2 regions of the Bacillus sp. Pc3 genome follow, and region 2 is predicted to be linked to the other one. Evidence: a T-box and tRNA genes for the amino acid it is inferred to sense, from the RefSeq annotation. Region 2 holds a T-box; the other holds one or more tRNA genes.
The links. A T-box is a leader RNA that pairs with one kind of tRNA and senses whether it is charged. The one in region 2 lies ahead of tyrS (tyrosine--tRNA ligase), so its partner is inferred to be a tRNA-Tyr.

Region 1: it has a tRNA-Tyr gene. The T-box ahead of tyrS (tyrosine--tRNA ligase) is inferred to sense a tRNA for this amino acid. The anticodon was not compared.

Annotation. Positions count from the first base shown of each region.
Region 1 is NZ_CP010406.1:1,204,209-1,219,228, forward strand. It holds gene SB24_RS05390 (Type 1 glutamine amidotransferase-like domain-containing protein) at 1-401, opposite strand, end outside; gene SB24_RS05395 (Na+/H+ antiporter NhaC family protein) at 488-2,059, opposite strand; tRNA gene SB24_RS05400 (tRNA-Leu) at 2,205-2,286, opposite strand; tRNA gene SB24_RS05405 (tRNA-Leu) at 2,532-2,620, opposite strand; tRNA gene SB24_RS05410 (tRNA-Cys) at 2,628-2,698, opposite strand; tRNA gene SB24_RS05415 (tRNA-Gly) at 2,705-2,779, opposite strand; tRNA gene SB24_RS05420 (tRNA-Gln) at 2,833-2,904, opposite strand; tRNA gene SB24_RS05425 (tRNA-His) at 2,914-2,989, opposite strand; tRNA gene SB24_RS05430 (tRNA-Trp) at 3,019-3,092, opposite strand; tRNA gene SB24_RS05435 (tRNA-Tyr) at 3,103-3,187, opposite strand; tRNA gene SB24_RS05440 (tRNA-Thr) at 3,199-3,271, opposite strand; tRNA gene SB24_RS05445 (tRNA-Phe) at 3,275-3,350, opposite strand; tRNA gene SB24_RS05450 (tRNA-Asp) at 3,361-3,437, opposite strand; tRNA gene SB24_RS05455 (tRNA-Met) at 3,445-3,521, opposite strand; tRNA gene SB24_RS05460 (tRNA-Val) at 3,529-3,604, opposite strand; tRNA gene SB24_RS05465 (tRNA-Glu) at 3,615-3,686, opposite strand; tRNA gene SB24_RS05470 (tRNA-Ser) at 3,723-3,813, opposite strand; tRNA gene SB24_RS05475 (tRNA-Asn) at 3,819-3,893, opposite strand; rRNA gene rrf (5S ribosomal RNA) at 3,903-4,018, opposite strand; rRNA gene SB24_RS05485 (23S ribosomal RNA) at 4,121-7,050, opposite strand; rRNA gene SB24_RS05490 (16S ribosomal RNA) at 7,226-8,775, opposite strand; gene SB24_RS05495 (nucleotidyltransferase-like protein) at 9,004-9,888, opposite strand; gene SB24_RS05500 (YgzB family protein) at 10,091-10,444, shown strand; gene perR (peroxide-responsive transcriptional repressor PerR) at 10,479-10,916, opposite strand; gene bcp (thioredoxin-dependent thiol peroxidase) at 11,041-11,514, opposite strand; gene SB24_RS05515 (glutamate-1-semialdehyde 2,1-aminomutase) at 11,672-12,961, shown strand; gene SB24_RS05520 (aromatic acid exporter family protein) at 13,171-14,238, shown strand; gene SB24_RS05525 (ABC transporter ATP-binding protein) at 14,318-15,020, opposite strand, start outside.
Region 2 is NZ_CP010406.1:3,175,721-3,190,740, reverse strand. It holds gene SB24_RS15375 (sensor domain-containing diguanylate cyclase) at 1-181, opposite strand, end outside; gene rpsD (30S ribosomal protein S4) at 472-1,074, shown strand; gene SB24_RS15365 (aldehyde dehydrogenase) at 1,329-2,699, shown strand; gene SB24_RS15360 (SMI1/KNR4 family protein) at 2,832-3,389, opposite strand; gene hmpA (NO-inducible flavohemoprotein) at 3,654-4,844, opposite strand; gene SB24_RS15350 (hypothetical protein) at 5,082-5,309, shown strand; gene SB24_RS15345 (type 1 glutamine amidotransferase domain-containing protein) at 5,479-5,988, shown strand; gene SB24_RS20535 (hypothetical protein) at 6,131-6,259, shown strand; gene SB24_RS15340 (SGNH/GDSL hydrolase family protein) at 6,275-7,027, opposite strand; gene SB24_RS15335 (hypothetical protein) at 7,225-7,452, opposite strand; partial or broken gene SB24_RS20675 (hypothetical protein) at 7,500-7,550, opposite strand; gene SB24_RS15330 (cation diffusion facilitator family transporter) at 7,722-8,591, opposite strand; gene SB24_RS15325 (TrmB family transcriptional regulator) at 8,815-9,621, shown strand; gene SB24_RS15320 (AzlC family ABC transporter permease) at 9,694-10,425, shown strand; gene SB24_RS15315 (AzlD domain-containing protein) at 10,422-10,745, shown strand; gene sr7p (small protein SR7P) at 10,786-10,911, opposite strand; gene tyrS (tyrosine--tRNA ligase) at 11,031-12,296, opposite strand; T-box leader at 12,347-12,579, opposite strand; gene acsA (acetate--CoA ligase) at 12,633-14,351, opposite strand; gene SB24_RS15300 (GNAT family N-acetyltransferase) at 14,510-15,020, shown strand, end outside.

The DNA of each region.
Region 1 (15,020 bases), 2.0 Mb from region 2:
CCTTCTTCATACCAGCAAATCGCCCCGGCGCTGAGACCCGCCAACATGATGCCGTTTTCCCAAGCCTCACGAAGAATAAGGTCAAGCCCCCACTCTTTCCATAAGACAAGCATATTGCGCGTATTTCCGCCGCCGACATATATAATATCTTTCTTCATGAGAAAGGATCTGAGATCAGAACCCGGCGGTTTAAACAGCGACAAGTGATCCGGCTCACACCGCAGCTTTTGAAAGGCCTGATAAAACCTGCCGATATAATTCTCCGAATCTCCGCTTGCCGTCGGCAAAAAACAAATTTTCGGCTTTGACCGCGCCGACTGCTCTAAAATATACTGATCCAGCACAAGATGATCCGGCTCCATGGAAAAGCCCCCGCCGCCCATTGCAATAATCTGCTTCAATGTCATCACCTCTTTTTTCCTCTAGTATAACAGCTCATAAAAAGGCGTTACCCCCCATTCCGGATACCGCCTTTAAAAAGTATTTGTTATCTGAAAAATGAAAACGCACCGTATAACACAACGGAGATCCCCGCGGCGATAAGCGCCGGAACAAGCTTCGAACGGGCATACTTCACAACATCGATCCCCAACACCGTACAGGTTGTCACCGTATTATCACTGAGAGGAGAAGCAAACGCTCCAAATGTTCCGCTCGCAAACACGGCCCCGATCGCTAATAATAAACTGGTATGTGACTGTACCGCCAGCGTTACGCCGAGCGGCATTAATAGCCCCCAAGTCCCCCAGGATGACCCGATAAAATAGGATATAACAGCCCCCAGTATAAAAAGAGACGGCGCAATAAACATATGAGGGATCCATGACGTTAAATGAGAAGTAACATATTTCGAGAATCCCAGATCTTCAGATACTGCTGTTACGGCCCAAATCAGCGATAACATAATAATAACGTTGACCAATTCGTTTCCGCCCTTAATAAAATGGGTAACAAGCTCGCCTGCATGAAAACGCTGAAACATAAAAAGAGCAAATGCTGCAATAACCGCTGCCAATAATGCGGTTAACATGACGCCAAGCATATCGCTTTTGATAAAAGCATTCAAAAACCCTTGTGCTTTTGAATGGCCGTCCCACCAGCTGAGAAAGAGTGTTAATAGCAAAAACAGCCCGATCGGAATGATTAAATTCCAAGGCCGAATCGGTGTTTCCTTAATATAAGCACGGTGCGCCGAATCCAGCTCCTCCTGCTGGTCAGCATGCTCATCACTTTCGAACATTCCCGTATGTCCATCGTGAATATCTGAGATCGTCCCTGTTTCCATGTTGAATGAACCTGAGCCTTTTGAAAGCAACACACCGCTGTTCCGCGGAATCGGTTCCGTATTTTTGTTATGTTTGCGAGCAGAAGTTTGTCCGCTCTTTTCTGTTTTTTCTAAGCTTTCGTCCGCTTTTTGTTTCTTAAAAAAGCAGTAATAAATTCCGACTACTATAATCACAATGGAGAAAAAATTGAAGGGAATACTTTTCACATACACCGTGTAAGCCGGCTGATCTATTCCTGACGTTTTAAGGGCCTGTCCGATAATGGAAACCATGTAGCCGACAAATGCCGTTGCTATCGGAATCAAGGCAATGACAGGGTTTGCCGTAAACTCAATGGCATACGCAATTTTCTGTTTCGACAGGTTCAGACGCTTGCTTAAAGCTTTCATGATCGGTGCAATTGTGACGATGCGAAAGTCCGGTTCACTGAACGTGCCAAATGTCGACAGCCATGCAAGCAGCATCGCACCTTTTTTGGTTTTAACTTTTTTACTGATCAAATGGACGAATCCTTTTATCCCGCCGGTCAGCTTTATAATCCCTACAAGGCCGGCATATGAATATAGAAACACAATGATTCTAATATTATTGGTGACGACAATGTTGCTGATTACATATTGAACCATATGTTCAATCCCGCCAAGCAAGCTGGGATGCAAAAGATAGCTTCCGACCAGCAAACCGACAAACAGACCGGACTGCACTTGCTTTGTAATGATTGAAATAGGAATGACCAGAATAAATGGGATAAGACAAGCCCAAGTCCCTTCCATAAAAAACACCTCTTTCAAAGAACTTCTTGTTAGTATCTTTGAAAAAAGCGGATTTATACAATCAGCAGGTATCATGTTTTCACAAGCTTTGGAGGATATTTTCATGCAACAAAAAAGGCTTCTACATATTGTAGAAGCCTTTGTATACCGGTGGCCGGGGTCGAACCGGCACTCCAGAAGGAACACGATTTTGAGTCGTGCGCGTCTGCCAATTCCGCCACACCGGCATGTAATGCGTCGTGTTCAACCGACGTATATAAATATAACATGTATTTCATAAAACGTCAACGGTTTTAGCAAAGTTTTTTAAATGGTAATGCAGTATATGCGATACAAGCAAGAAACTTATATTGATAGTCATTACGTTTTTATTATATAAAAAAAGTGATCTGCAATATGCAAATCACTCTCATATATGTTTTATAATGTGAAAACTGATGACCAATTTAACATAGTTCGTTCAAAGTTAAATTGGTGCCGAGGGCCGGACTTGAACCGGCACGGTAGTCACCTACCGCAGGATTTTAAGTCCTGTGTGTCTGCCAATTCCACCACCCCGGCAATAGAAAGGCGACACCCGGATTCGAACCGGGGATAAAGGTTTTGCAGACCTCTGCCTTACCACTTGGCTATGCCGCCGTAATTTGGAGCGGAAGACGGGATTCGAACCCGCGACCCCCACCTTGGCAAGGTGATGTTCTACCACTGAACTACTTCCGCAACATGTAAAAGAACTTAATACATCTTATGCTGTTGTTTTTAAAAAAATGCAACTGGGCTAGCTGGATTCGAACCAACGCATGACGGAGTCAAAGTCCGTTGCCTTACCGCTTGGCTATAGCCCAATGATAAAATGGGGCGATTGATGGGAATCGAACCCACGAGTGCCAGAGCCACAATCTGGTGCGTTAACCACTTCGCCACAACCGCCATAATCTGAAGATGAATAAATAAAATAGTGGCAGGGGCAGTAGGAATCGAACCCACACCGGAGGTTTTGGAGACCTCTGTTCTACCGTTAAACTATGCCCCTATTTATAAAATGGTGGAGGGGGGCAGATTCGAACTGCCGAACCCTGAGGGAGCGGATTTACAGTCCGCCGCGTTTAGCCACTTCGCTACCCCTCCATCATTTAGAGTGCCGGCCAGAGGACTTGAACCCCCAACCTACTGATTACAAGTCAGTTGCTCTACCAATTGAGCTAGACCGGCAAATGGTGGCTCGGGACGGAATCGAACCGCCGACACACGGATTTTCAGTCCGTTGCTCTACCAACTGAGCTACCGAGCCTTTTTATAAATGGCGGTCCGGACGGGACTCGAACCCGCGACCTCCTGCGTGACAGGCAGGCATTCTAACCAACTGAACTACCGGACCATTTTTTTGGTTGCGGGGGCAGGATTTGAACCTGCGACCTTCGGGTTATGAGCCCGACGAGCTACCGAACTGCTCCACCCCGCGATGATAATGGTGGAGGATGACGGGCTCGAACCGCCGACCCTCTGCTTGTAAGGCAGATGCTCTCCCAGCTGAGCTAATCCTCCATCATATAAGTGACCCGTACGGGATTCGAACCCGTGTTACCGCCGTGAAAGGGCGGTGTCTTAACCGCTTGACCAACGGGCCCTGGTATTTTTTCGTTTGTTATGTATTGATAATTAGTGGCGGAGAGCAAGGGATTCGAACCCTTGAGACGGGGTTACCGCCTACACGATTTCCAATCGTGCTCCTTCGGCCACTCGGACAGCTCTCCATAAATGGCTCCGCAGGTAGGATTCGAACCTACGACCGATCGGTTAACAGCCGATAGCTCTACCACTGAGCTACTGCGGAATGAAGTCTGCCTGGCGATGTCCTACTCTCACAGGGGGAAACCCCCGACTACCATCGGCGCTGAAGAGCTTAACTTCCGTGTTCGGCATGGGAACGGGTGTGACCTCTTCGCCATCATCACCAGACATTTTAGTGACATGTATTATTATACTATGTATTTCAGAAAAAGCAAGAGTTTTTTTAAAAAAATTCTCTCAAAACTAGATAACAGTAAGCATACATTCAAATTGGTTAAGTCCTCGATCGATTAGTATCTGTCAGCTCCATGTGTCGCCACACTTCCACCTCAGACCTATCAACCTGATCATCTTTCAGGGATCTTACTTCCTTGCGGAATGGGAAATCTCATCTTGAGGGGGGCTTCATGCTTAGATGCTTTCAGCACTTATCCCGTCCGCACATAGCTACCCAGCGATGCCCTTGGCAGAACAACTGGTACACCAGCGGTGCGTCCATCCCGGTCCTCTCGTACTAAGGACAGCTCCTCTCAAATTTCCTGCGCCCGCGACGGATAGGGACCGAACTGTCTCACGACGTTCTGAACCCAGCTCGCGTACCGCTTTAATGGGCGAACAGCCCAACCCTTGGGACCGACTACAGCCCCAGGATGCGATGAGCCGACATCGAGGTGCCAAACCTCCCCGTCGATGTGGACTCTTGGGGGAGATAAGCCTGTTATCCCCGGGGTAGCTTTTATCCGTTGAGCGATGGCCCTTCCATGCGGAACCACCGGATCACTAAGCCCGACTTTCGTCCCTGCTCGACTTGTAGGTCTCGCAGTCAAGCTCCCTTGTGCCTTTACACTCTGCGAATGATTTCCAACCATTCTGAGGGAACCTTTGGGCGCCTCCGTTACCTTTTAGGAGGCGACCGCCCCAGTCAAACTGCCCACCTGACACTGTCTCCCCGCCCGATAAGGGCGGCGGGTTAGAAGGTCAATACAGCCAGGGTAGTATCCCACCGATGCCTCCACCGAAGCTGGCGCTCCGGTTTCCAAGGCTCCTACCTATCCTGTACAAGCTGTACCAACATTCAATATCAGGCTGCAGTAAAGCTCCACGGGGTCTTTCCGTCCTGTCGCGGGTAACCTGCATCTTCACAGGTACTATAATTTCACCGAGTCTCTCGTTGAGACAGTGCCCAGATCGTTGCGCCTTTCGTGCGGGTCGGAACTTACCCGACAAGGAATTTCGCTACCTTAGGACCGTTATAGTTACGGCCGCCGTTTACTGGGGCTTCAATTCGCACCTTCGCTTACGCTAAGCGCTCCTCTTAACCTTCCAGCACCGGGCAGGCGTCAGCCCCTATACTTCGCCTTACGGCTTCGCAGAGACCTGTGTTTTTGCTAAACAGTCGCCTGGGCCTATTCACTGCGGCTCTCTCGGGCTTGCACCCTAACAGAGCACCCCTTCTCCCGAAGTTACGGGGTCATTTTGCCGAGTTCCTTAACGAGAGTTCTCTCGATCACCTTAGGATTCTCTCCTCGCCTACCTGTGTCGGTTTGCGGTACGGGCACCTCTCACCTCGCTAGAGGCTTTTCTTGGCAGTGTGGAATCAGGAACTTCGCTACTATAATTCGCTCGCCATCACAGCTCAGCCTTCACGGGAAACGGATTTGCCTATTTCCCAGCCTAACTGCTTGGACGCGGATATCCAATACCGCGCTTACCCTATCCTCCTGCGTCCCCCCATTGCTCAAATGGTGAGGAGGTGGTACAGGAATATCAACCTGTTATCCATCGCCTACGCCTTTCGGCCTCGGCTTAGGTCCCGACTAACCCTGAGCGGACGAGCCTTCCTCAGGAAACCTTAGGCATTCGGTGGAGGGGATTCTCACCCCTCTTTCGCTACTCATACCGGCATTCTCACTTCTAAGCGCTCCACAAGTCCTTCCGGTCTTGCTTCACAGCCCTTAGAACGCTCTCCTACCACTGTTCGAAGAACAGTCCGCAGCTTCGGTGATACGTTTAGCCCCGGTACATTTTCGGCGCAGAGTCACTCGACCAGTGAGCTATTACGCACTCTTTAAATGGTGGCTGCTTCTAAGCCAACATCCTGGTTGTCTAAGCAACTCCACATCCTTTTCCACTTAACGTATACTTTGGGACCTTAGCTGGCGGTCTGGGCTGTTTCCCTTTCGACTACGGATCTTATCACTCGCAGTCTGACTCCCAAGGATAAGTCATCGGCATTCGGAGTTTGACTGAATTCGGTAACCCGGTAGGGGCCCCTAGTCCAATCAGTGCTCTACCTCCGAGACTCTTACCTTGAGGCTAGCCCTAAAGCTATTTCGGAGAGAACCAGCTATCTCCAGGTTCGATTGGCATTTCACCCCTACCCACACCTCATCCCCGCACTTTTCAACGTGCGTGGGTTCGGGCCTCCATTCAGTGTTACCTGAACTTCACCCTGGACATGGGTAGATCACCTGGTTTCGGGTCTACGACCACGTACTCAATTCGCCCTATTCAGACTCGCTTTCGCTGCGGCTCCGCATCTTCTGCTTAACCTTGCACGGGATCGTAACTCGCCGGTTCATTCTACAAAAGGCACGCCATCACCCGTTAACGGGCTCTGACTACTTGTAGGCACACGGTTTCAGGATCTCTTTCACTCCCCTTCCGGGGTGCTTTTCACCTTTCCCTCACGGTACTGGTTCACTATCGGTCACTAGGGAGTATTTAGCCTTGGGAGATGGTCCTCCCGGATTCCGACGGAATTTCACGTGTTCCGCCGTACTCAGGATCCACTCAGGAGAGAACGAAGTTTTGACTACAGGGCTGTTACCTCCTATGGCGGGCCTTTCCAGACCTCTTCATCTACCTCGTTCCTTTGTAACTCCGTACAGAGTGTCCTACAACCCCAAGAGGCAAGCCTCTTGGTTTGGGCTGGTCCCGTTTCGCTCGCCGCTACTCAGGGAATCGCATTTGCTTTCTCTTCCTCCGGGTACTTAGATGTTTCAGTTCCCCGGGTCTGCCTTCTCATATCCTATGTATTCAGATATGGATACCACTCCATTACGAGTGGTGGGTTTCCCCATTCGGAAATCTCCGGATCAAAGCTTGCTTACAGCTCCCCGAAGCATATCGGTGTTCGTCCCGTCCTTCATCGGCTCCTAGTGCCAAGGCATCCACCGTGCGCCCTTTCTAACTTAACCGTTAAAAAGAATCACTACGTGATATCTTGCATTACTAATTGAATGTGAATTACTTCTGTTATCTAGTTTTCAAAGAACAACATCTCGAAGAATCGAATGATCCTTCAAAACTAAACAAGACAGGGAACGTTCTGTTTATAAGACCCAAGGTCTTATATTCCGTTAAAATCCTTAGAAAGGAGGTGATCCAGCCGCACCTTCCGATACGGCTACCTTGTTACGACTTCACCCCAATCATCTGTCCCACCTTCGGCGGCTGGCTCCATAAAGGTTACCTCACCGACTTCGGGTGTTACAAACTCTCGTGGTGTGACGGGCGGTGTGTACAAGGCCCGGGAACGTATTCACCGCGGCATGCTGATCCGCGATTACTAGCGATTCCAGCTTCACGCAGTCGAGTTGCAGACTGCGATCCGAACTGAGAACAGATTTGTGGGATTGGCTTAACCTCGCGGTTTCGCTGCCCTTTGTTCTGTCCATTGTAGCACGTGTGTAGCCCAGGTCATAAGGGGCATGATGATTTGACGTCATCCCCACCTTCCTCCGGTTTGTCACCGGCAGTCACCTTAGAGTGCCCAACTGAATGCTGGCAACTAAGATCAAGGGTTGCGCTCGTTGCGGGACTTAACCCAACATCTCACGACACGAGCTGACGACAACCATGCACCACCTGTCACTCTGCCCCCGAAGGGGACGTCCTATCTCTAGGATTGTCAGAGGATGTCAAGACCTGGTAAGGTTCTTCGCGTTGCTTCGAATTAAACCACATGCTCCACCGCTTGTGCGGGCCCCCGTCAATTCCTTTGAGTTTCAGTCTTGCGACCGTACTCCCCAGGCGGAGTGCTTAATGCGTTAGCTGCAGCACTAAGGGGCGGAAACCCCCTAACACTTAGCACTCATCGTTTACGGCGTGGACTACCAGGGTATCTAATCCTGTTCGCTCCCCACGCTTTCGCTCCTCAGCGTCAGTTACAGACCAGAGAGTCGCCTTCGCCACTGGTGTTCCTCCACATCTCTACGCATTTCACCGCTACACGTGGAATTCCACTCTCCTCTTCTGCACTCAAGTTCCCCAGTTTCCAATGACCCTCCCCGGTTGAGCCGGGGGCTTTCACATCAGACTTAAGAAACCGCCTGCGAGCCCTTTACGCCCAATAATTCCGGACAACGCTTGCCACCTACGTATTACCGCGGCTGCTGGCACGTAGTTAGCCGTGGCTTTCTGGTTAGGTACCGTCAAGGTGCCGCCCTATTTGAACGGCACTTGTTCTTCCCTAACAACAGAGCTTTACGATCCGAAAACCTTCATCACTCACGCGGCGTTGCTCCGTCAGACTTTCGTCCATTGCGGAAGATTCCCTACTGCTGCCTCCCGTAGGAGTCTGGGCCGTGTCTCAGTCCCAGTGTGGCCGATCACCCTCTCAGGTCGGCTACGCATCGTCGCCTTGGTGAGCCGTTACCTCACCAACTAGCTAATGCGCCGCGGGTCCATCTGTAAGTGGTAGCCGAAGCCACCTTTTATGTCTGAACCATGCGGTTCAAACAACCATCCGGTATTAGCCCCGGTTTCCCGGAGTTATCCCAGTCTTACAGGCAGGTTACCCACGTGTTACTCACCCGTCCGCCGCTAACATCAGGGAGCAAGCTCCCATCTGTCCGCTCGACTTGCATGTATTAGGCACGCCGCCAGCGTTCGTCCTGAGCCAGGATCAAACTCTCCGATAAAGTAGTTTGACTGACTACGCACATCACTGTGCGATTTATTTAAAACTTTGAATTAACAGGTACGTTTTGTCTTGTTTAGTTTTCAAAGATCATCTCAACCTCATCTTGAGGCGACTTTTTCAGTATAACATTTCAGCGATTTGCTGTCAAATGTTTTTTGTTTTTATTTCTCCGCCGCTGTGAGCTTTTTGTTGAAGCGCATCAGCGACGTTTAATAATATACCATGCCTATGATTCAGCGTCAACACTTTTTTTGAAAGAATATCCTCGATGATATACTTCCTGCCCTTTGGTCTCTATTTGAGATACTTCAACAAAGCCTTTTTCCGTCAGGTAATCAAGCATAACACCAAGATCTTGGGTGAAGTGCACCAGTTCAGGGTGCTGAAGCAATTCTCCAAACTGCCACATTTCTTTTTCTTTCATCACTTGAAAAAGGTGGGCAGAACCGATTTCAGCTTTTGAATGGATGAGAAAATCATTTGCTAAGAATAATAATTCGAGCCTTTTCTCCAAACTTTCGTGACTCTCGACAAGTTCGGAATATAGCTTATATACCTGCGGCTCAATGTGACGGACCTGGTTCCAGACTGTCGTTTCGGGATAAAATCCCCGGTCAATCACTTCTATGCGGGCCAAGTGGTGAAGAGCATGCACTACCGCATAATATGCATCCAGAAAATGATCAGCTTCAAAAAACGCTTTTCCTTCTACAAATCTTCTGATCAGCTTGCCGTATTCCATTCCGATCTTTAATTTCCGCTCGGCGAAAGGAAAAGTGCTGAGCCGGTCATTGAGTTCAGATATATATTCATTGCGGTCAAACAGTACTTTGCCGTTGATGATCCAATCTATGACTCTTCTATTGGTCCCAAGCAGAATCCATTCCTGAAGCAGAGCCTCCGTTACAATATGTAAAGAAGCGGTTTTTTGTTCGAATTCATAATGCTTTATAAAAAGAGGTTCATCAGCCTGTTTGACAATGACAAGCATGACCGCATCAAAGTTATCCGTGATGGATGATGCTTTACTCCTTCTCTCAATCATAAGGACGGCCAGCGTATCGGGATGACTTGCTCTTTCTTGGTAAATTGGACGGAGAAGATTGTCCATTACGATTCCTCCAATGCGATTGTTTCACTAGCTATTGTTTCTACATTTCTATGATAAAACATGAAAGTCCTTTTTTCTAAACACATTGCACTATTATAACAAATTTCCTTTCAGGTGCCATATTTATTCTTCCCTTTTCTTACGAAAACATGAAGAATATGCCATCTGTTTTGTGCTATAGTTAAACGGGAGGGGGATGGACATGGCGAAATACTCAAGCAAAATTAATAAGATCAGAACGTTTGCGTTAAGTTTGGTTTTCGTTGGGTTTATCATTATGTACATCGGGCTGTTCTTTAAGCAGTCTGTTTTGCTTGCCAGCTTGTTTATGATTCTCGGCCTGCTGTCGATCGGGCTCAGCACCGCCGTTTATTTTTGGATCGGCATGCTGTCCACAAAAGCGGTCCGGGTGATGTGCCCCGCTTGCGAGAAAGAAACGAAGATTCTGGGCAGAGTGGATATGTGCATGCATTGCAGAGAGCCGCTTACATTGGATAAAGGATTGGAAGGCAAAGCGTTCGATGAGTCTTATAACAGAAAAAACAGTGCAAAATAAACGAAGCTGACCGTATCAAAGCGGTCAGCTTCGTTTAGTGGTTTTCTTTTTTGGAACATTCTTGGCAGACGCCGTAAATCTCCAAACGGTGGTGGCTTACCTTAAACCCCGTGACGTGAGCCGCAAGCTGTTCCACTTCGTCAAGCCCGGGATAATGGAAGTCTACGATTTTTCCGCAGCTTTCACAAATGGCGTGATAATGGTCAGAGGTGACAAAGTCAAATCTGCTGGACGCATCTCCGTACGTCAGTTCCTTTACAAGCCCAGCTTCCCGGAATACACGCAAATTGTTATACACTGTCGCAACACTCATATTAGGGAATTTCCCTTCCAAGGCTTTATATATATCGTCCGCTGTCGGATGTGCCATAGAATCCACGAGATATTCCAGAATGGCATGACGTTGAGGAGTAATCCGGACTCCCGTATCCTTCAACGTGTCTAAGGCTTCTTTTAATTCATGTGCAGCCATCCGTCATGCACCTCTCTTCTAAAAAAGATTCTTACTTTATAATGTTTATAATTAGTGTACATCTTTTTCCGGTCTCCTGTCAAATGTAATCTGAAGAAAACCCCGTGAGTTCAGCATTTGTCCATTAATTAGACGCAATTTGTTCCAATTCTCGAAGCGCCTCGGCAACGTGATCTTTCACTTTTACCTTTCTCCACTCCTTCACAAGACGGCCTTCTTTATCTAACAAAAAAGTGGATCGCTCGATACCCATATATTCTTTCCCAAAATTCTTTTTCAGCTTCCACACATCAAAAGCTTCCGCCAATTTGTGCTCATCATCAACGAGGAGCTGGAAAGGAAGATCGTGTTTTTGCTTAAATTTTTCATGTTTATCACGGCTGTCAGGGCTTACTCCGATAATAACCGCATCAAGTCCCGCGAAACTTTCGTGCTGATCACGGAAATCACATGCTTCCGTCGTGCATCCGGGTGTCATGTCTTTCGGATAAAAATAGAGAACGACGTACTTCCCTTTAAAATCCGTCAATGCTACTTCTTCCCCGCTGTCATTCACTAATTTCATATCCGGTGCTGTTTGTCCGATTTCAATACTCATTTCTTATACCTCCGGGTTTTTTATTAAGCGTATCCAATTCACGTTAAGATTACAACCGTTATCCCCCCGCTCTTTTCTGGAAGCATGAACCGTTGTGCTCGCAATGAAGCATGCTACAATAGAACATGATGTAAGGAGATATTAGGAGGGTCATTTTTTGTATACAAAATCAGTTGAACTTCATAAGGAAGCGTTAGAGCATATCGTCGGAGGCGTGAACAGCCCGTCCAGATCCTATAAAGCGGTAGGCGGCGGTTCACCCGTTGCGATGGAAAAAGCGAACGGCGCTTATTTCTGGGATATAGACGGGAATCAGTATATCGATTTTTTAGCGGCTTACGGCCCGATTATTACCGGACATGCCCATCCGCATATTACTGAAGCGATTAAAACAGCTGCTGAAAACGGCGTGCTGTACGGGACGCCGACCAAACATGAGGTCACTTTCGCCAAAATGCTGAAGGAGGCCATTCCTTCACTTGATAAAGTACGATTCGTAAACTCAGGCACTGAAGCGGTGATGACAACGATCCGGGTTGCACGCGCTTATACAGGCCGGACAAAAATCATTAAATTCGCCGGCTGCTATCACGGCCATTCTGACCTCGTACTTGTCGCTGCGGGTTCCGGCCCGTCTACGCTCGGCACCCCTGATTCCGCCGGCGTGCCGAAAAGCATCGCCAATGAGGTGATTACCGTTCCTTTCAATGATATTGAAAGCTACAAAGCCGCGATGGATAAATGGGGTTCAGAAATTGCAGCGGTTCTCGTCGAGCCGATCGTCGGCAACTTCGGCATCGTTGAACCTGAAGAAGGATTTTTAGAACAGGTAAATGAATTGACCCATAAAGCGGGCGCGCTCGTCATTTATGATGAAGTGATCACGGCGTTCCGTTTTATGTACGGAGGCGCGCAGGATCTTCTTCAAGTGAAGCCTGATTTAACGGCGCTCGGTAAAATTATCGGGGGCGGCTTGCCGATCGGCGCTTACGGAGGCAAAAAAGAGATCATGGAGCAGGTTGCTCCGCTCGGTCCGGCATATCAAGCCGGCACGATGGCCGGAAACCCGGCATCTATCCTATCAGGCATCGCCTGCCTGGAAGTGCTGAAGGAAGAAGGCGTTTATGAGCGGCTTGATGAGCTCGGCGCCAGACTTGAGCAAGGCATTCTCGCCCATGCGGAGACACATGGCATTACCATCACCGTCAACCGTTTAAAAGGCGCGCTCACGGTTTACTTCACTGATGAAAAGATCGTCAATTACGAGCAGGCGGAAAATACGGACGGAGAAGCATTCGCCAAGTTCTTCAAGCTGATGCTTGAGCGCGGCATCAATCTCGCTCCATCGAAGTATGAAGCTTGGTTTATCACAACCGCACATACTGAAGAGGATATCGACGCCACTTTACAAGCCGTTGAAGATGCGTTCAGACATATGAAAAAATAACTGCTGAAACAAGCGGGAGCCCGGGGCTTCCGCTTTTTCTTTTTGTCCGATTTGTGAGATAATGGTTTTTTCAAAAAAAGACCTTGAATAATTGGTATGATCCCTGTATATTACTTTATTGTTTAGCAAATCAGCCAACAGGGAAATGTAAGTGTCAGCCGTTCGTTCGGCACATAATTTATTAGAGAAAGGAATGCACGCACAAACCAATGAAACTTGGTGCCCGCATTTTAAAAACAGGGATTGCGATTACGCTCGCGCTCTACTTAGCATCATGGATCGGACTTCCGTCGCCGATCTTTGCCGGGATTGCAGCTATATTTGCCATACAGCCCTCTATTTACAGGTCTTTTCTTATCATTATTGATCAGGTTCAGGCAAATATCATCGGCGCTGTCATCGCTACGGCATTCGGACTGATTTTCGGACCGAGTCCGATTATGATCGGATTGACCGCAGTGATTGTCATCACGATCATGTTAAAACTGAAAATTGAACACACCATTTCGATTGCGCTCGTGACGGTTATCGCAATTTTAGAAACACCGGGAAACAGCTTCCTGACGTTCGCTCTGATACGAACAAGCACCGTTATTTTAGGCGTGCTGTCTTCTTTTATTGTGAACCTTGTGTTTCTTCCGCCGAAATACGAAACGAAGCTGACTCATCATACGGTTGAATATACCGATGAGATCATGAAATGGATCAGGCTGACGATGCGTCAGTCCACGGAACACTCGATATTGAAAGAGGATATTGAGAAGCTGAAGGAAAAGATGATGAAGCTTGATCATACGTACCTTCTTTATAAAGAGGAGAGAAGCTACTTTAAGAAAACGACGTATGTAAAGTCGCGCAAGCTTGTATTGTTCAGACAGGCGATTATTACGGCGAATCGGGCGCTTGATACGCTGAAAAAGCTGCACCGCTATGAAAACGAGATTTATCATATGCCGGAGGAATTTCAGGAGACGCTGACAGAAGAAATTGATTATCTGCTTCATTGGCACGAAAGGATTCTGATGCGGACGGTCGGCAAGATCAAACCGCATGATGACGACGCTGAAGAAAGCATAAGATATAAACAGCTTTTGACGAAGTCTTTCTTGAAAAATCAGCAGAACTGCGAGGATGAACTGCTTGATTACAATATGCTCAGCATTATGGCTGCGGTTGCGGAATACCGCGAGCAGCTGGAGCATCTCGATACATTAATTACGAGTTTTCAGACATACCACCCGAAAGACAGCGAATTAGAAACAGACGATGATGAGTAACCCGGTGCTTCCGTAAAACCGGGTTTTTTTGCATTCAAAAAAACGTATGCCGCCCATTCGGACGGCATACGTTTTTGTATCAGTTCAAATTCTGAATCGTAAATAAGTGTCTGTACTGGCCGCCTTGGGCCATTAATTCCTCGTGCGTGCCGGTTTCGACGACGGCGCCGTTTTCCATGACGACAATTTTATCCGCGTGCGTAATCGTGGACAGCCTGTGGGCGACGATAAATGTCGTCCTGTTTTTCGCAAGCTTTTCCATCGCTTCCTGAATGTAGTGTTCACTTTCCAGATCAAGAGCCGATGTCGCTTCATCCAAGATTAACAGCGGCGGATTTTTTAAGAATACACGCGCGATGGAAATCCGCTGTTTCTGCCCGCCTGACAATTTGACGCCCCGTTCGCCGACTTTGGTTTCATAGCCTTCGGGGAAATTCATAATAAATTCATGGGCATTTGCCGCTTTCGCAGCCGCAACCACCTCATCCAGAGACGCTCCCGGTTTACCGATGGCGATATTTTCACGAATCGTCTCACTGAACAGAAACGTATCCTGAAGCACCATTCCGACTTGATTGCGGAGGCTTCTCGCTTCATAATCGCGAATATCTGTGCCGTCAATCAGCAGGCTGCCGCCGGATACATCATAAAAACGCGGTATGAGGCTGACAAGCGTCGATTTACCGCCGCCGCTCATCCCGACGAGCGCGACGGTTTCCCCTTTTGTCACCTTTAAGGAAACGTCCTGCAAAATCGTTTCTTTTCCTTCCTCATAACGGAAC
Region 2 (15,020 bases):
TGGTGAAACGTGTTGATTCTGCCGGTGAAAGGGTCAATGAAAGAGATGTAAAGCAGGATTCTAGAGCTGAGGCCAGCCATAACAGCGAGTCGGATAATGAGACGGATTCAGATTTCGTTAAGAAAAAAGAAAGCATTTTCTGATGAAAGGCCGTCACTTCATCAATTGTTTGTTTTTTCATTTTTATCACCTAAACATGTACTACTCATTTTTGTACATTATATCATAAACCGGCACTCTTCATGGAGAAATGGTTGACGGCGGCGGAGAAAAATCATATAATGTTCTTTGTGTGAAATATTGCAGCCTTTTTGTTCAGCTTCTGTGTTTGCATTTTGTTCCTTAGCTGTAAGGTGTATCGTGTAACTCTCTGCTGCTGGAGCGAGGATACATGAAAACAAAATGTGCACGGTCGGATCGAACAGACGGTTTTTATTTTCCACAAAATAAAACCAAAGGAGGAGTCACATTATGGCTCGCTATACAGGTCCATCTTGGAAACTGTCTCGCCGTTTAGGAATCTCTCTTAGCGGTACAGGTAAAGAATTAGAAAAACGCCCTTACGCACCAGGCCCCCACGGTCCGGGACAGCGTAAAAAACTATCAGAATACGGTTTGCAATTGCAAGAAAAGCAAAAACTTCGTCACATGTACGGTGTAAACGAACGTCAATTCCGCACATTGTTTGACAAAGCTGCAAAAATGACTGGTAAACACGGCGAAAACTTCATGATTCTTTTAGATGCACGTCTTGATAACGTTGTGTACAAGCTCGGTCTTGCGCGCACTCGCCGTCAAGCACGCCAATTAGTTAACCACGGTCACATCCTTGTTGACGGAAGCCGCGTTGACATTCCGTCTTACCAAGTAAAACCTGGTCAAACAATCGGTGTTCGCGAAAAATCAAGAAACCTTTCTATCATCAAAGAATCTGTAGAAGTAAACAACTTCGTTCCTGAGTACCTTACTTTCGACGCTGAAAAGCTTGAAGGTACATTCACTCGTCTTCCAGAGCGCTCTGAGCTTGCTCCGGAAATTAACGAAGCGCTTATCGTTGAGTTCTACTCCCGTTAAGTAAACGCTCTTTAAAGAGCATTGGATTAAACCCCGGACATGTTGTGATGACAATGTGTCCGGGGTTTTTCTTTTGGGCTGTCAGAATAATGGACAGAAGCTCCCTCTCTTTATTAAAAAAAGCCCCTGTCCGGGGCTTTTTTTATGTACCAACTGGCTTTTCAGCTACATGTACATTAGAAAAACCCATTTGACAAGCAGAAGCGATTTTTTACATAATGAATCATCATACCTTACAAAATAGGAGCGACTGAATGAACAGCATCCCCTCTATCGTCAGCAAGCACAAAGCCTATTTTGCGGCGGGGCATACGAGACAGCTAGAATCGAGACTGAACATGCTGCAAAAGCTGAAACAAGCCGTCAAAACACAAGAAGCCGATATAACAGCCGCTCTCTATCAGGATCTCCACAAATCCGAACAGGAGTCGTACACGACAGAAATCGGAATTGTACTGGAGGAAATCAGTTTTGTGATGAAGCGGCTGGGAAAATGGATCAAACCGAAACGAGTCAAAACGCCTCTGACTCACCTAGGCTCGAAAAGCATCATTATCCCTGAGCCATATGGAACCGTTTTGGTGATTGCGCCTTGGAACTATCCCTTGCAGCTGGCGCTTTCTCCGTTGATTGGAGCCATTGCGGCCGGAAACACGGTCGTTCTCAAACCGTCAGAATATACGCCGGCGGTTTCCGCTGTTCTTTCCAAACTCATCAGCAGCGTTTTTCCGAGTGACTATGTCGCTATGGCGGAGGGTGGGCCCGACGTCAGCACTGTGTTATTACAGCAGCCCTTTGACTATATTTTCTTCACAGGAAGCGTTGCCGTGGGAAAAATCGTCATGGAGGCCGCCGCCAAACAATTAATTCCCGTTACCTTGGAGCTCGGCGGCAAAAGTCCCTGCATTGTCCATAAGGATGCTGATATACAGCTTGCCGCCAAACGCATCGTCTTCGGGAAATTTACAAATGCAGGGCAAACCTGCATCGCACCGGATTATTTATTTGTCCACCAAGATATCAAAACGAAGCTCACAGAAGAAATGAAGCGTGCGATCAGTGAATTTTACGGCCCTCAGCCTGAACAAAATCCGCAGTACGGCAAAATCGTCAGTGAACGCCACTATCAGCGGCTGCTCAGCTTTCTGAATGATGGCGTCCCGCTCACAGGCGGACAATCTGATCCCGCTCATCATAAAATTGCGCCGACCATTCTCGAACAAGTGAGGGATGACTCTCCAGTGATGCAGGAGGAGATTTTCGGGCCAATTCTTCCGCTCTTTACATACCGTGATATCGGGGAAGTCATTGAGAAAGTCCAATCGCGCCCAAAGCCGCTCGCTCTGTATCTCTTCACAACAAACAAAGAAACTGAGCGCGCTGTTTTAGAGAATCTGTCGTTTGGCGGAGGCTGCATCAATGATACGTTAATGCACGTTGCGACGCCGTATTTGCCATTCGGCGGCGTCGGGGAAAGCGGCATCGGGAGCTATCACGGATTTGACAGCTTTAACACGTTTACGCACAAAAAAAGCGTCGTCAAACAAACGAACCGCTTCGACTTCGCTTTCCGTTATCCTTCTTCCAAAAACGGGCTGCGAATGATTCGAAAAATACTTAAATAAAAAAGCGCAGAGTATCTGCGCTTTTTATAAATCCTCTATACACCAATTAATCGGTTCGTCTCCCAAATTAAACCTATTTTTAAAAGTTCGAAGTCTAACCGCAAAAATGAACCAACCCAACTGTAGGAAAGGTTAATCCTCATCACCCTGGTGAGTCCTATAATAATTTTCAGCAGTATAGATATTCCACTCCCAAAAATTTGCTCCTTGAGACATGATATACCTATCTAAAAATATCTCAAAATTAAGTTGCATTGGTTCATACTCAATAAATCCGCGGAACCATAAATAGTTTGGATCTGTGGACATTTTGGTTTTGTCAATTAACAAATAACATCCGTCTAACAGATGTGCGACAGGAATAAACTGAGGCTCTAAAAAACCATTTTGCATATACTCTTCAATCTCTTCTACATTAAGAATATGCAAACCCCCACCCACATTCTCACCGTAAATCAACAAATCAAATATTCTGGCTCCGTTATGCAATTTTAAAAAGGTTTTATAATCTTCAGGAAGTGAGACTTTTATTTTCTTCTCAAAACTCTCAATCTCCAGATCTGTTGCACCTTTAAAGAAAGTACATTCTGTTTCTAAAAGCGTTCCTTCACTCCCTAAAATTTTTAAGCGGCCTTTTTCATCAATTAATTCTTTTAGACCTTGGAGCGTTTTTTCAACAAAAACTGCCATTGAGCCACCTCTTACTATTAGAGCGATGCTATTTTATTCGCAAGAGCAGGAGCCAATGCTCCAGTTGAAGTATCAGGAAGTGAACCATTCCAGCCGGCTACCGAAGTATGTTGGGACATAAAAAGCTTTGTCTTTTTATGATACTACGACGTTGAATATGATTTACCTGCTTGAAAATACTATAGACTGGAATGAGAAGGACGTTTAAACATATAAAGACAGTCTGTTAAACAGACTGTCTTTTCTTGTTATGATTTTGCTGCGTCACACCATACTCAGCTGCGGTTCAAATAATTCATAGTGAATGGATTCCGGCGGTGTATTGAATTCAGAAATCAGCTTTTTCATTTCTTTAATGAACGACGGTGATCCGCACAGGTAAAAATCAGCATCTTTATCTGTCATCACTTCTTCTAACAGCTGTTTGTCAATCCGGCCTTCCCGAAAACGAATGTTTTCTGAACGGTCTTGTTCGGACGGCTCGCTGTAAATAAAGAGGGTGTCAACGGATGAGTGTTCCGCGGCTTCTTCAGCTTCATGCCGCAACGCATGATACTCTCCGCTCCTTGCCGCATGGATAAAGAGAACGTTTCGCTGCGGCTGGGTTTTGGCAACCGTCTTTAACATACTGATCATAGGGGTAATTCCGATACCGGCACTGATGAGAACCAGATTCTTTTTGGAATCAGGGTCTAATACGAAATCCCCGGCCGGAGCGCTGATCTCAATTGAATCCTTTTCGTGTAATTGGTCATGCAGATATGAAGAAACAATTCCGTCTTTTTTCACGGAAATCCTGTAATAATCCTTACCGGATACATCCGACAAACTGTACTGGCGGATATGCGTATAACCCGTGTCCGGAATGTATACTTTTACACTGATATACTGTCCCGCTTTGAACTCGGGGAGAACTTGTCCGTCTTCCGGTTTTAAATAAAACGACGTTATCTCCTTGCTTTCTTTTACCTTTTTATCAATTTTAAACGCCATATAGTCTTTCCAGCCGCCTTTTTGCGTTTCCGCTTGTTCATACATGTGCTTCTCAATTCCGATAAAAGCGTCTGCAATGACGCCGTATGCTTTTTCCCATGCCTGAATGACCTCAGGAGCAGCCCCGTCTTTTAGCACATCCTTTATCGCGATTAACAAGTACTTTCCAACGATTGGGTAATGCTCGGGTTTAACACCGATACTCCGGTGTTTATGGCTGATTTGTTTGACGACGGGAACGATGTTTTCCAGCCGGTCAATATTGGCTGCGGCTGCAATCACAGCATTCGACAAGGCCGTACGCTGTGTTTTTTTCTTTTGATTCGTCTGATTAAAGATATTCAGCAGCTCAGGGTGATGCTGAAACAGCAGGTCATAAAATCGGCCTGTGATTTCTTCACCATGCTCTTCTAAGACCGGCACTGTGCTTTTAATGATTTCAATCGTTTTTTCATCGAGCATTCTAAAAATCCCCCTAAAGATGTATGCATCTCGATTGACCTGAGAAAATAATCGTTTTTGAATTCTTTTTTATAGATTTCCCCGCTCAAAAAGGGTTAGCCGTTCCAATTTGAGGCGGATTCAGGAAAAATCAGAAAAACGAAATTGCGGCTGGAAAATTGTGGACTTGCCATGGTGTACTTGTCCGATGCAAAACCCTCCTTGTCAGCATTTAATAAAGTACGGGAGGTGAGATGAATGGGTAAAAAATCGAAAGTGTATTACTGTGACCCTAAGTATATTGTGACTGACAAGTATACTGACAAAGAAGTGGTTTACGTCCATCCCATCAAACACATTAACAGAGAGCATATCCGTTATGTTCCCCGCCACGTTTATAAGGAAGAAACAATTCACGAAGTCATTGATCCGGGCGATCCGGGGAAATGCGGGTGTAAAAAGCAGAAAAAAAGACGCAAAAAGTAATTGGTTCGATTTCTTGCCTTATCTCAGGTTAAACACGTAAGTTTCAGCAGACCTCCGTACCTTTTGGCTCCTCTTTTCCAGAGGGGTCTTTTTTCATAAGCAAATACGTTGTGAGGCGGGAATCCGCCTGATATTCTTGTCATATACAAATTCACAGGAGGCATGATGTATGAGCAAAAAAATCGCAGTTCTGATGACAGATCAATTTGAGGATATTGAATATACAAGCCCGGCGGAAGCATTTAAAGAAGCGGGCCACAGTGTAGTGACAATAGATTTGGAAGCAGGGAAAGAAGTGACGGGCAAGCACGGTGAGAAAGTAAAGATCGATCAAGCGATCTCAGACGCAGACGCCAAGGAATTCGATGCGTTATTGATTCCCGGAGGCTTTTCACCGGATCTTCTGCGCGGAGATGACCGCCCGGGTGAATTCACTAAAGCATTCGTGGAAAATCAGAAACCCGTTTTCGCGATCTGCCACGGCCCGCAGCTGCTGATTGATACCGACCTTCTTAAAGGAAAAGATATCACGGGATTCCGCAGCATCCGCAAAGACTTAATCAATGCCGGCGCACATTATAAAGATGAAGAAGTCGTCGTGAGCCATAACATCGTAACAAGCAGAACACCTGACGATTTGGAAGCCTTTAATCGTGAATCATTGAACCTGCTGAAATAAGAGAAAAAAGCACAGACCCGTTCAGTCTGTGCATTTTTTTATGGATTTATAAAGAAACACCAATAGTTAGACCTATTCTCTCCCCCATCCATAATAAGTAAAATAAAGAGTGGGTTTTTCAACACTCGACGGGAGGTTCGCTATGTGGATGATCATTTTGCTGCTTTTTATTTTAATCGGTTTTACCGGTAATATCGTCTCGCTTTTGAGAGCGCAAAAACACGCATCTCAAAGAATAATTGAGCTATTAGAAAAGCAAAGCCGAAAATAATCTGTTAGCGCTGTGTTACCCATAATAGTAAAAATAATTCCGGCAGATTTCCTGAAATATGATTTGATGCCCTTTCTCGTTCGGATGAAGACCTTCTGACATGCACATGCTGCGGAAAGCGGGATTATACGGGTCGATGAGATCAGTATCAAACAGATCGGCATATGGTACAGAGAGGAGTGTGCAGGCTTCTTTTTGGGCTTTCACATAGTCAGCCAGCTTCAGGCCCAGTTTATTTTTATCAGTATCACGGCGGACGATTTTTCCTTTTGACATTTTGGCTTGTCTCGTTGGGGTCACCACAATGATGCTCGCGCCTTTATTTCCGCTCCGCAGCTGCTGGATCACTTGGCAGAAGCCTCCGTAAAATGTGGTGATATCCTTTTCATCTGTGCCGATGGGAATGTGGTTGCACCAATCATCATCTGTTCCCTGGACAATGATGACATCATGTCCCTTTGTTTTAAGCGCCTGCTGATAAATGTTATCGCTTCCGTTGTTGCTCATATTAACGCCGCTGACAGACAGATTGGTTATTTCAGCGTTTGTCCGGTCTTTCAGAATGTCACCAAAGCCGTATTCCGCACGCAGCCCCCGGGCGACGCTGTCACCTAAGATCGCGATTTTTGAAGCCTTCCGCAGCCTGCTTATGCTGATGAAGTCAACGCTGATATGCCCGCTGTCCGTGATATGCAAAAGCTTGCTGCTGATGTTTGGCAAAGAGACTGTCTTTCCTTCAGAGTTATAAAAATCCTCATTCAGCTTCATTCGGCGTCATCCCTTCCTTTTTATCCTCCGGCATCTTTTTTGACATAAAAAACGGACACGAACAAACAGCGCCATGTTGTCAGTTCAGTGTCCGCAGATGATGATACCGGATCTTTTATGCAGTTCTCTTGCCATTATAGCAGATCTCCGTTACTTGTAATAGAGTCTGCAGTCAGCATTTAAAACAGCGTTTGCGGCTACGTTTTTGATGAGACCGTCTGCTGCGGGAACGGTGTGTCCGGCGATGCGTCCGTCTTCTGCTGCGGGAACGGTGTGTCCGGCGATGCGTCCGTCTTCTGCTGCGGGAACGGTGTGTCCGGTGATGCGTCCGTCTTCTGCTGCGGGAACGGTGTGTCCGGTGATGCGTCCGTCTTCTGCTGCGAGAACGGTGTGTCCGTTTTCTGCTGCGGGAACGGCGCGAACATTTTTTAGAAACCGGTTCTTGGTATAAATACTCCCCTAAACCTTCTCTTTCCGCAACGGCAACTCCATGTTCAATTTCTTTAACAGAAATAGCGTTCAATTCTGTTCACCTCCCTTTTTCTTTACAACATAACGTATGAAATGAACCCCTCACGTGTATAAGCTTATCTCTCATATGAGCGAGAAATAGTCATTTATACAACAAAAAGACCCGTGGGAACGGGCCTTTTGCAGGCATTTTGCCGGGAACAAACGCAAACTTAAGATCGATTTATTTCTTCCTCTCGCTCTCCGGCTCGGGGTGAATCATTACCTGTGCTTGTTTGAATTCATTCGTAATATCTCTTTCAATGCGGTCACACAGGTCATGCACGTCTTTAATCGTCACGTGAGAGGCTACGACCAGGTGAAAATCAATATACTCCTGCGGGCCGGAGCGTCTTGTACGAAAATCGTGAATTTCAATAAATTCCTGTTGAAATGTTTCAATAATCTTTAAAATTGTTTTTTCTTCCTCTTCCGACAAACGGGTATCAATCAGCGGCGGGAATGCTTCTTTCATTAACTTAAACGCTTCATATATGATATACACCGCCAGCACCATACCTATAATGGGATCAAGTATGTACCACTCCGTTACGGTAACGACCAAAAGGCTTGCCGCTACGCCTAATGATGTGTACACGTCAGTCAGTAAATGCAGGGCATTTGATTTCATTGCCACGGAATTAACCTTTTCGGCTTCTCTTTTTACGAACTTCGAAACGATCAAATTAATGAGAGCCCCCGCAAGCATCACAACAATTCCCAATACAGGCAGATGAACCGGCGCCGGGTTGACCAGTTTTTGAACGCATTCATATATCATCCAAATCCCTGCCGCAAAAATCAGAATCGTCTCGATAGTCCCCGACAGATTCTCGACTTTTCCATGACCGTACGGATGCCCTGTATCAGCCGGCTTTTTTGAAATCCTGACGGAGATAAAGGCGATGAAGGCGGCGATCAAATCTAAAAAAGAATGAATGGCTTCAGAAAGTATCGCGACAGATCCGGTTATGATCCCCACCACTATTTTGAGCATGACGACCAGGGAATTGCTTATAACCGATAAAAAAGCGATTTTAGAGGTGTTTTCCACCGTGATCCTCCTCTTTTTAACTTCTTGAATTTATCGTATCAAACGGCATTCGTGTGGGTCTACGGCAACGTTTTTCACAAAAGCCATACATGTAACTCACCATAAACTAAGTTGGAAAGCGACAAAAACAGGCGCACCTTTCTTTCAGCACTCAAGTCCCATTGACAAGATATAACCGCTTACATTATAGTAGTTTCATGAATAACCACTACGGAGGATGTTTATGGAGGATGTTCTGAAAGAATTACAGAAATTTGGATTTTCTCAATATGAATGTAAAGCATATATCGGCTTGTTGAAACACTCGCCTGTTACCGGATATGAAATCAGCAAAAGGTCAGGCGTCCCCCGCTCAATGATCTATGAGGTATTGGGGAAATTAGTTGATAAAGGCGCTGTCCATATTGTGCCGTCTGATCCGGTTACATATGCTCCGCTTGCCGGAAAGGAATTAATCGACCGGCTCCGGCACGATTTCGAGAGCTCATTCGGCTACCTTGAGGAAAAGTTATTGGCGCTGGAAAGCGAGCAGGAGATGAATGTCATCCGCCGCATCAGCACGAATGATCATGTCATCAATGAGATGAAGGATATGATTGAAAAAGCCGAGGAAGAGTTGTGGCTGTCTGTCTGGGAACAGCAGATTCCCTTTATTCAAGAAGCCGCTAACAAACGCGCCGCCGAACAATTGCCCGTCTTTTCGATTGTGTTCGGCCCTCCGGAAGTGAAGCTCGGAAATACGACAAATCATAATATGTCTCCTGAAGTGGCGGAGAAACGGATGGGCGGAAGATTAACGATAGCTGCCCGCGATAATAAAGAAGTCTTAATCGCCAATTTTTCTCCGCAGACGAATGCCTGGGCCATTAAATCAGAAGATCCCGCTCTCGTTCTCGTGGCCATGGAATATATGAGGCACGATCTGATGTTCGCGGAGCTTGTGAAAGAAGTCGGGGCTGAGAAAGTTGAAGGCCTGCTGAAACAAAACCATTCGTTATTTCATGTCGTCACCGGAAATCGGTTCATATAAATGTGAACCGTATTTTCTTTGATTTTTTCATTAGTCGTTATCATTATAATCTCTATGAAAGGAGTATGAAAAATGATTAACACAGAAGTGCAAAAAACCGCCGTTTCCCGGGAAATGAACGATACGTTTTTACAGGGGGTGCGGGATTGTGTGCCTACGCTGCTGGGCTATATGAGCATCGGTTTTGCTTTCGGCATCGTTGGCGTTGCCTCTCATCTAAGCATTCTTGAAATTTGTTTGTTATCTTTGTGTGTCTATGCCGGCGCCGCCCAATTTATTATTTGCTCGCTCCTTGTTTCCGGGAGTCCGATTTCCGCCATTATTTTAACGACGTTTATCGTCAATCTGCGGCACCTTCTGCTGAGCCTGACCATCGCGCCGTATTTCACGAAATACTCTTTGCTGAAAAATATCGGCTTCGGGGCTTTGCTTACTGATGAATCTTTCGGGGTAGCGGTGAACAAAGCGGCTCAGAACGGCAGGTTATACGATAAATGGATGAACGGCCTCAATATAACCGCTTACATGTGCTGGGTTATTTCCTGTGTAATGGGCGGGCTTCTCGGACAATGGATATCTGATCCTTACGCGCTCGGCCTGGACTTTGCTTTGCCCGCTATGTTTGCGGCGCTGCTTGTGCTGCAATTGCAATCGTCCGCTTCGGAAAAGCTGAAGCACAGCCTCTCCTTAATTCTCTATATGATCATTTTTATGGTCTTGTTATCGTATTTCGTCCCGTCACACATCGCGGTCATCGTCTCAACCGTGATTGTGGCAACGATCGGGGTGGTGACGGACAAATGAGCATCAGCACACAAATGATCTGGATTATACTCGGCTGCATGATTGTTACACTTGTGCCGCGCATTGTTCCGTTTATATTTGTCCGGAACATTCAGATGCCTGAGTTGGCTTTAAAATGGCTCTCCTTTATTCCGCTTTGCATTTTGACGGCTCTGGTAACGGAAAGCATGATTGTGAAAACAAACAGTGCTTTGACCTTTGATTGGAAAGCAATGATCGTTCTCATCCCGACATTGCTTTGCGCGATGCTGACAAAAAGCTTATCCATCACGGTCATCACGGGAGTCGTGCTGATGGCCGCCGCCAGGCTGATATGGTGACAATCAAAAGCCTCCATTCCGCAGAATGGAGGCTTTACCTTTATGATGTCGGATTTTCTTCTTCCGTCTCTGATTCCTCGGCTTTGGCTTCGGCGTTTATGCTTTGCTGCTGTTCCCAATGATCCCGCTGCAATCTTTCTTTTGCGATGGTAAACATGAAATTCACGGCGCAGCACCCCTTCCCTGTTTTGCTTATACTATGTACTGTACTCATTTCCCCGTGCAGTATTCACAAAACATAAAAAAGCAGCCTGCCGCATTGAGCGGCCGGACTGCTTTTTATTTTCAGTACGTGATCAGGAAGTATTTTTTCTTTCCGCGGCGCAGTACGGTAAATTGATCTTCAATGCGGTCTTCCGCAGTCAGAAGATGCCCGATGTCCGTCTGGCGCTCGCCGTTAATGTAAACAGCTCCGTTTTGAATGTCTTCGCGGGCCTGCCGTTTTGAAGGCGACAATTTTGATTCCACAAGCACGTCTACTAAAGACAGTTCTTCAGAGCGGTCTTTTTCAAACGAAGGTACATCTTTAAATCCTACCTTGACGTCTTGAGCGGAAAGCTCTTTAATATTGCCGCTGAACAGCGCCTGAGAGATATGAACGGCCTGCTCAAGCGCTTCGCGGCCGTGTACAAGAACAGTCACCTCTTCAGCGAGACGTTTCTGCGCTTCTCTTTTCTCAGGAGCCGTCTCCGTTTTTTCAGCATAAGCTTCAATTTCCTCTTTTGATAAGAAAGTAAAGTATTTTAAGTATTTGACGACGTCGCGGTCATCTGTATTGATCCAGAACTGGTAGAATTCGTACGGCGATGTTTTTTCTTTATCAAGCCAAATGGCGCCGCCTTCCGTTTTGCCGAATTTCGTGCCGTCAGCTTTTGTGACGAGCGGAATGGTAAGACCGAAAGCTTTCGCCCCTTCTTCTTCTGATTTTCTGATCAGTTCAAGACCGGCCGTGATGTTGCCCCACTGGTCACTGCCTCCGATTTGGAGTTTGCAGTTCTTTTCTCTGTACAGATTCAGAAAATCGTAGGATTGCAGGATCATGTAGCTGAATTCCGTGTAAGAAATTCCGGTTTCAATTCTTGAGCTTACAGTATCTTTCGCAAGCATGTAGTTAATTCCGAAGTTCTTTCCGACGTCACGGAGAAATTCAATAATGCTCAGCTTTCCGATCCAGTCAAAGTTGTTCGCTATGACAGCGGGGTTTTCTCCGGCCTCGAAATCTAAAAATCGGGAAAGCTGATTTTTAATTTTTTGCGACCATTCGACAACGATATCCTGAGTATTTAACGTACGTTCCGCTTTTTTGCCGCTCGGATCGCCGATCAGTCCCGTCGCACCGCCTACAAGCGCAATCGGATGGTGGCCTGCAAGCTGGAACCGGCGCAGTGTCAATATCGGCAGAAGGTGTCCGATGTGCAGGCTGTCAGCCGTCGGGTCAAACCCTGAGTATAAACGGATTTTTTCCTCGTTCAGCTGTTTATTCAGTCCTTCTTCATCCGTCATTTGCTGGATTAAGCCGCGGAATGATAAATCCTCTAATAAGTTAGTCATTTTGTCTGCTCCTTTGTTTATGAAAATAAAAAACGCCCCTTCGTTTAAAACGAAGGGACGATATAATCGCGGTACCACCCTACTAATAAAAGCATAAAAAAGCTTTTATCACTCTTTTTGATAACGGACCGTGTCCGTTCTTTCACTACTGAAAGCCTTGGAATGGCTTTGTTCGCAAAAACGGTTCATGAGTGTATTCGGCATATCTTATGTGCTGATTTTCACCGGCCATCAGCTCTCTTGAACAATCAGATACCCTACTTGTCTCAATCAAAACCTTTTCGTATGAAGCTTACTCATTTTTAACATAAATAAGATACGATGTCAACGCCGTCTTTAATCTTCCATTGTGGACAGGTCGCCTGCCGGCAGGTTCAGCTCCCACGCCTTCAGCACACGTCTCATGATTTTTCCGCTCCGTGTTTTCGGAAGTTTATCTTTGAATTCAATTTCCCGCGGTGCGGCATGCGCGGCAAGCCCCTGTTTTACAAAGAGGCGAATGTCCTCCTTCAGCTGATCGGATGGCTCATGCCCTTCTCTGAGCGCGATAAACGCTTTAATAATTTCTCCCCGGACAGGGTCCGGCTTTCCGATGACGCCTGCTTCGGCAATCGCCGGATGTTCAACAAGTTTGCTTTCGACTTCAAACGGGCCGACGCGCTCGCCGGATGTCATGATGACATCATCGACTCTGCCTTGGAACCAGAAATAACCGTCTTCATCCATATAAGCAGAATCTCCGGAAACATACCAGCCGCCCGGCATGAAATAAGAATCATATTTCTCTTTGTTGTTCCAAATGGAATCCATCATCGACGGCCAGCCCTTTTTAATGGCGAGATTCCCCATTCGGTACGGCGGAAGCTCATTTCCCTGATTGTCAACGATCGCCGCTTCCACTCCCGGAATCGGTTTCCCCATTGAACCCGGCTTGATCTCCATGCAAGGATAATTGCAAATGAGCTGTCCGCCCGTTTCTGTCATCCACCACGTGTCGTGGATGCGCTTGCCGAATACTTTATGTCCCCACTTGATGACCTCGGGGTTCAAAGGTTCTCCGACACTCAGGACGTGACGAAGTGAAGTAAGGTCAAATTTGGATGCCATTTCATCTCCGGCGCCCATAAGCATTCTGAAAGCCGTCGGAGCGCTGTACCAGACGCTGACACCGAGCTTCTCGATCGTGCCGTACCAGTTTTCCGGACTGAATCTGCCGCCGACGATCACATTCGCCGCTCCGTTCAGCCACGGCGCAAATATCCCGTACACCGTCCCGGTCACCCAGCCCGGGTCCGCAGTGCACCAGTAAATATCGTCTTCTTTAAGATCAAGCACCCACTTGCCGGTCTGGTATTGCTGAATCATGGCTTCATGAACGTGGAGCACACCTTTGGGCGTTCCGGTAGATCCTGATGTGTAGTGAAGCAGGTAGCCGTCTCTTCTGTCCATCCATTCGATATCAAGTCTCGTGCTTTCTCCCTCAGCCGCTTTATCATAATGAATGATTTTATCTCCCGCTTCTTTGCTGCCGCCGACAATGAAAATATGCTCGAGGTCGGGCAGGCTGTCCGCCGGAATCCGTTCGGCCAGTTCAGGTGTCGTCACGACAACCTTTGCCTGGCTGTTCAACAGGCGGTCTTTGACGGCGCCTTCCATAAACGCTTCAAATAAAGGACCGGCGATCGCACCGATTTTAATTGCGCCGAGCATGATAAAGTAAAGCTCCGGCGAACGCGGCATGAAAATAAAAACGCGGTCCCCTTTTTCCACGTTTCCATACCGTCTCAGTACATTTCCCGCCCGGTTCGATTCCTCCATCATTTCTTTAAATGTGTATTTTTCATCCCGGTTTGCGTCCTTGTAATACAGCGCTACTTTGTTTTTTCGAAATGATTCGGCATGACGGTCAATCGCTTCGTACGCCGCATTCAGCTTCCCCGTCTGATGCCAGGAAAATGCCGCTTCGACCTCTTTCCAATCGAAGCTGCGGTACGTTTCCTCATAATTTCGCAGATGATAATTCCCCTTTTCCGCCGGCAGCGCTTTCAAATTCATGCAACATCCCCCTTTGCTTATCTATAGACTAATTATAGTAGATGTTCACAGTTTTCTCAATTTTTAAAATATAAATTACAACACTATTGAAAACGCTTTATATTTTGTTATGCTTAAAAGAGATGTGTTTTTATTAAGAACCGACAGGCGGTGAATCAGTGAAACATCATAAAACGTACCATTCTTCATCAATTCAGACAGCAGCCGGCCCTCTTTTAGTAGAAGGGCCCGTTCCTCCAGAGGACCTAGCACAGTATGAGTTTCATGAAGGCCTGACAGCCTTTCGCCTTCCTCATGAACAGCACAAAGCGTTAATCGAGATCGCCGGGCTTCCTGAAGGGCGGATCATTATTGCCAGGGACGGACAGACGATTATCGGCTATGTGACGTATTTATATCCTGATCCGCTTGAACGGTGGTCTGACGGAAATATGGAAGACCTCCTTGAACTCGGGGCGATCGAGGTCGCTCCCGGCTACAGGGGCTGTTCTGTCGGAAAAACTTTGCTGACAGTCAGCATGATGGATGAACAGATGGAACGGTACATCATCATGACGACGGAATATTACTGGCATTGGGATTTAAAAGGAATGAAAAAAGATGTGTGGGAATACAGAAAGATCATGGAAAAGATGATGAATGCCGGGGGTCTTGTCTGGTTCGCAACGG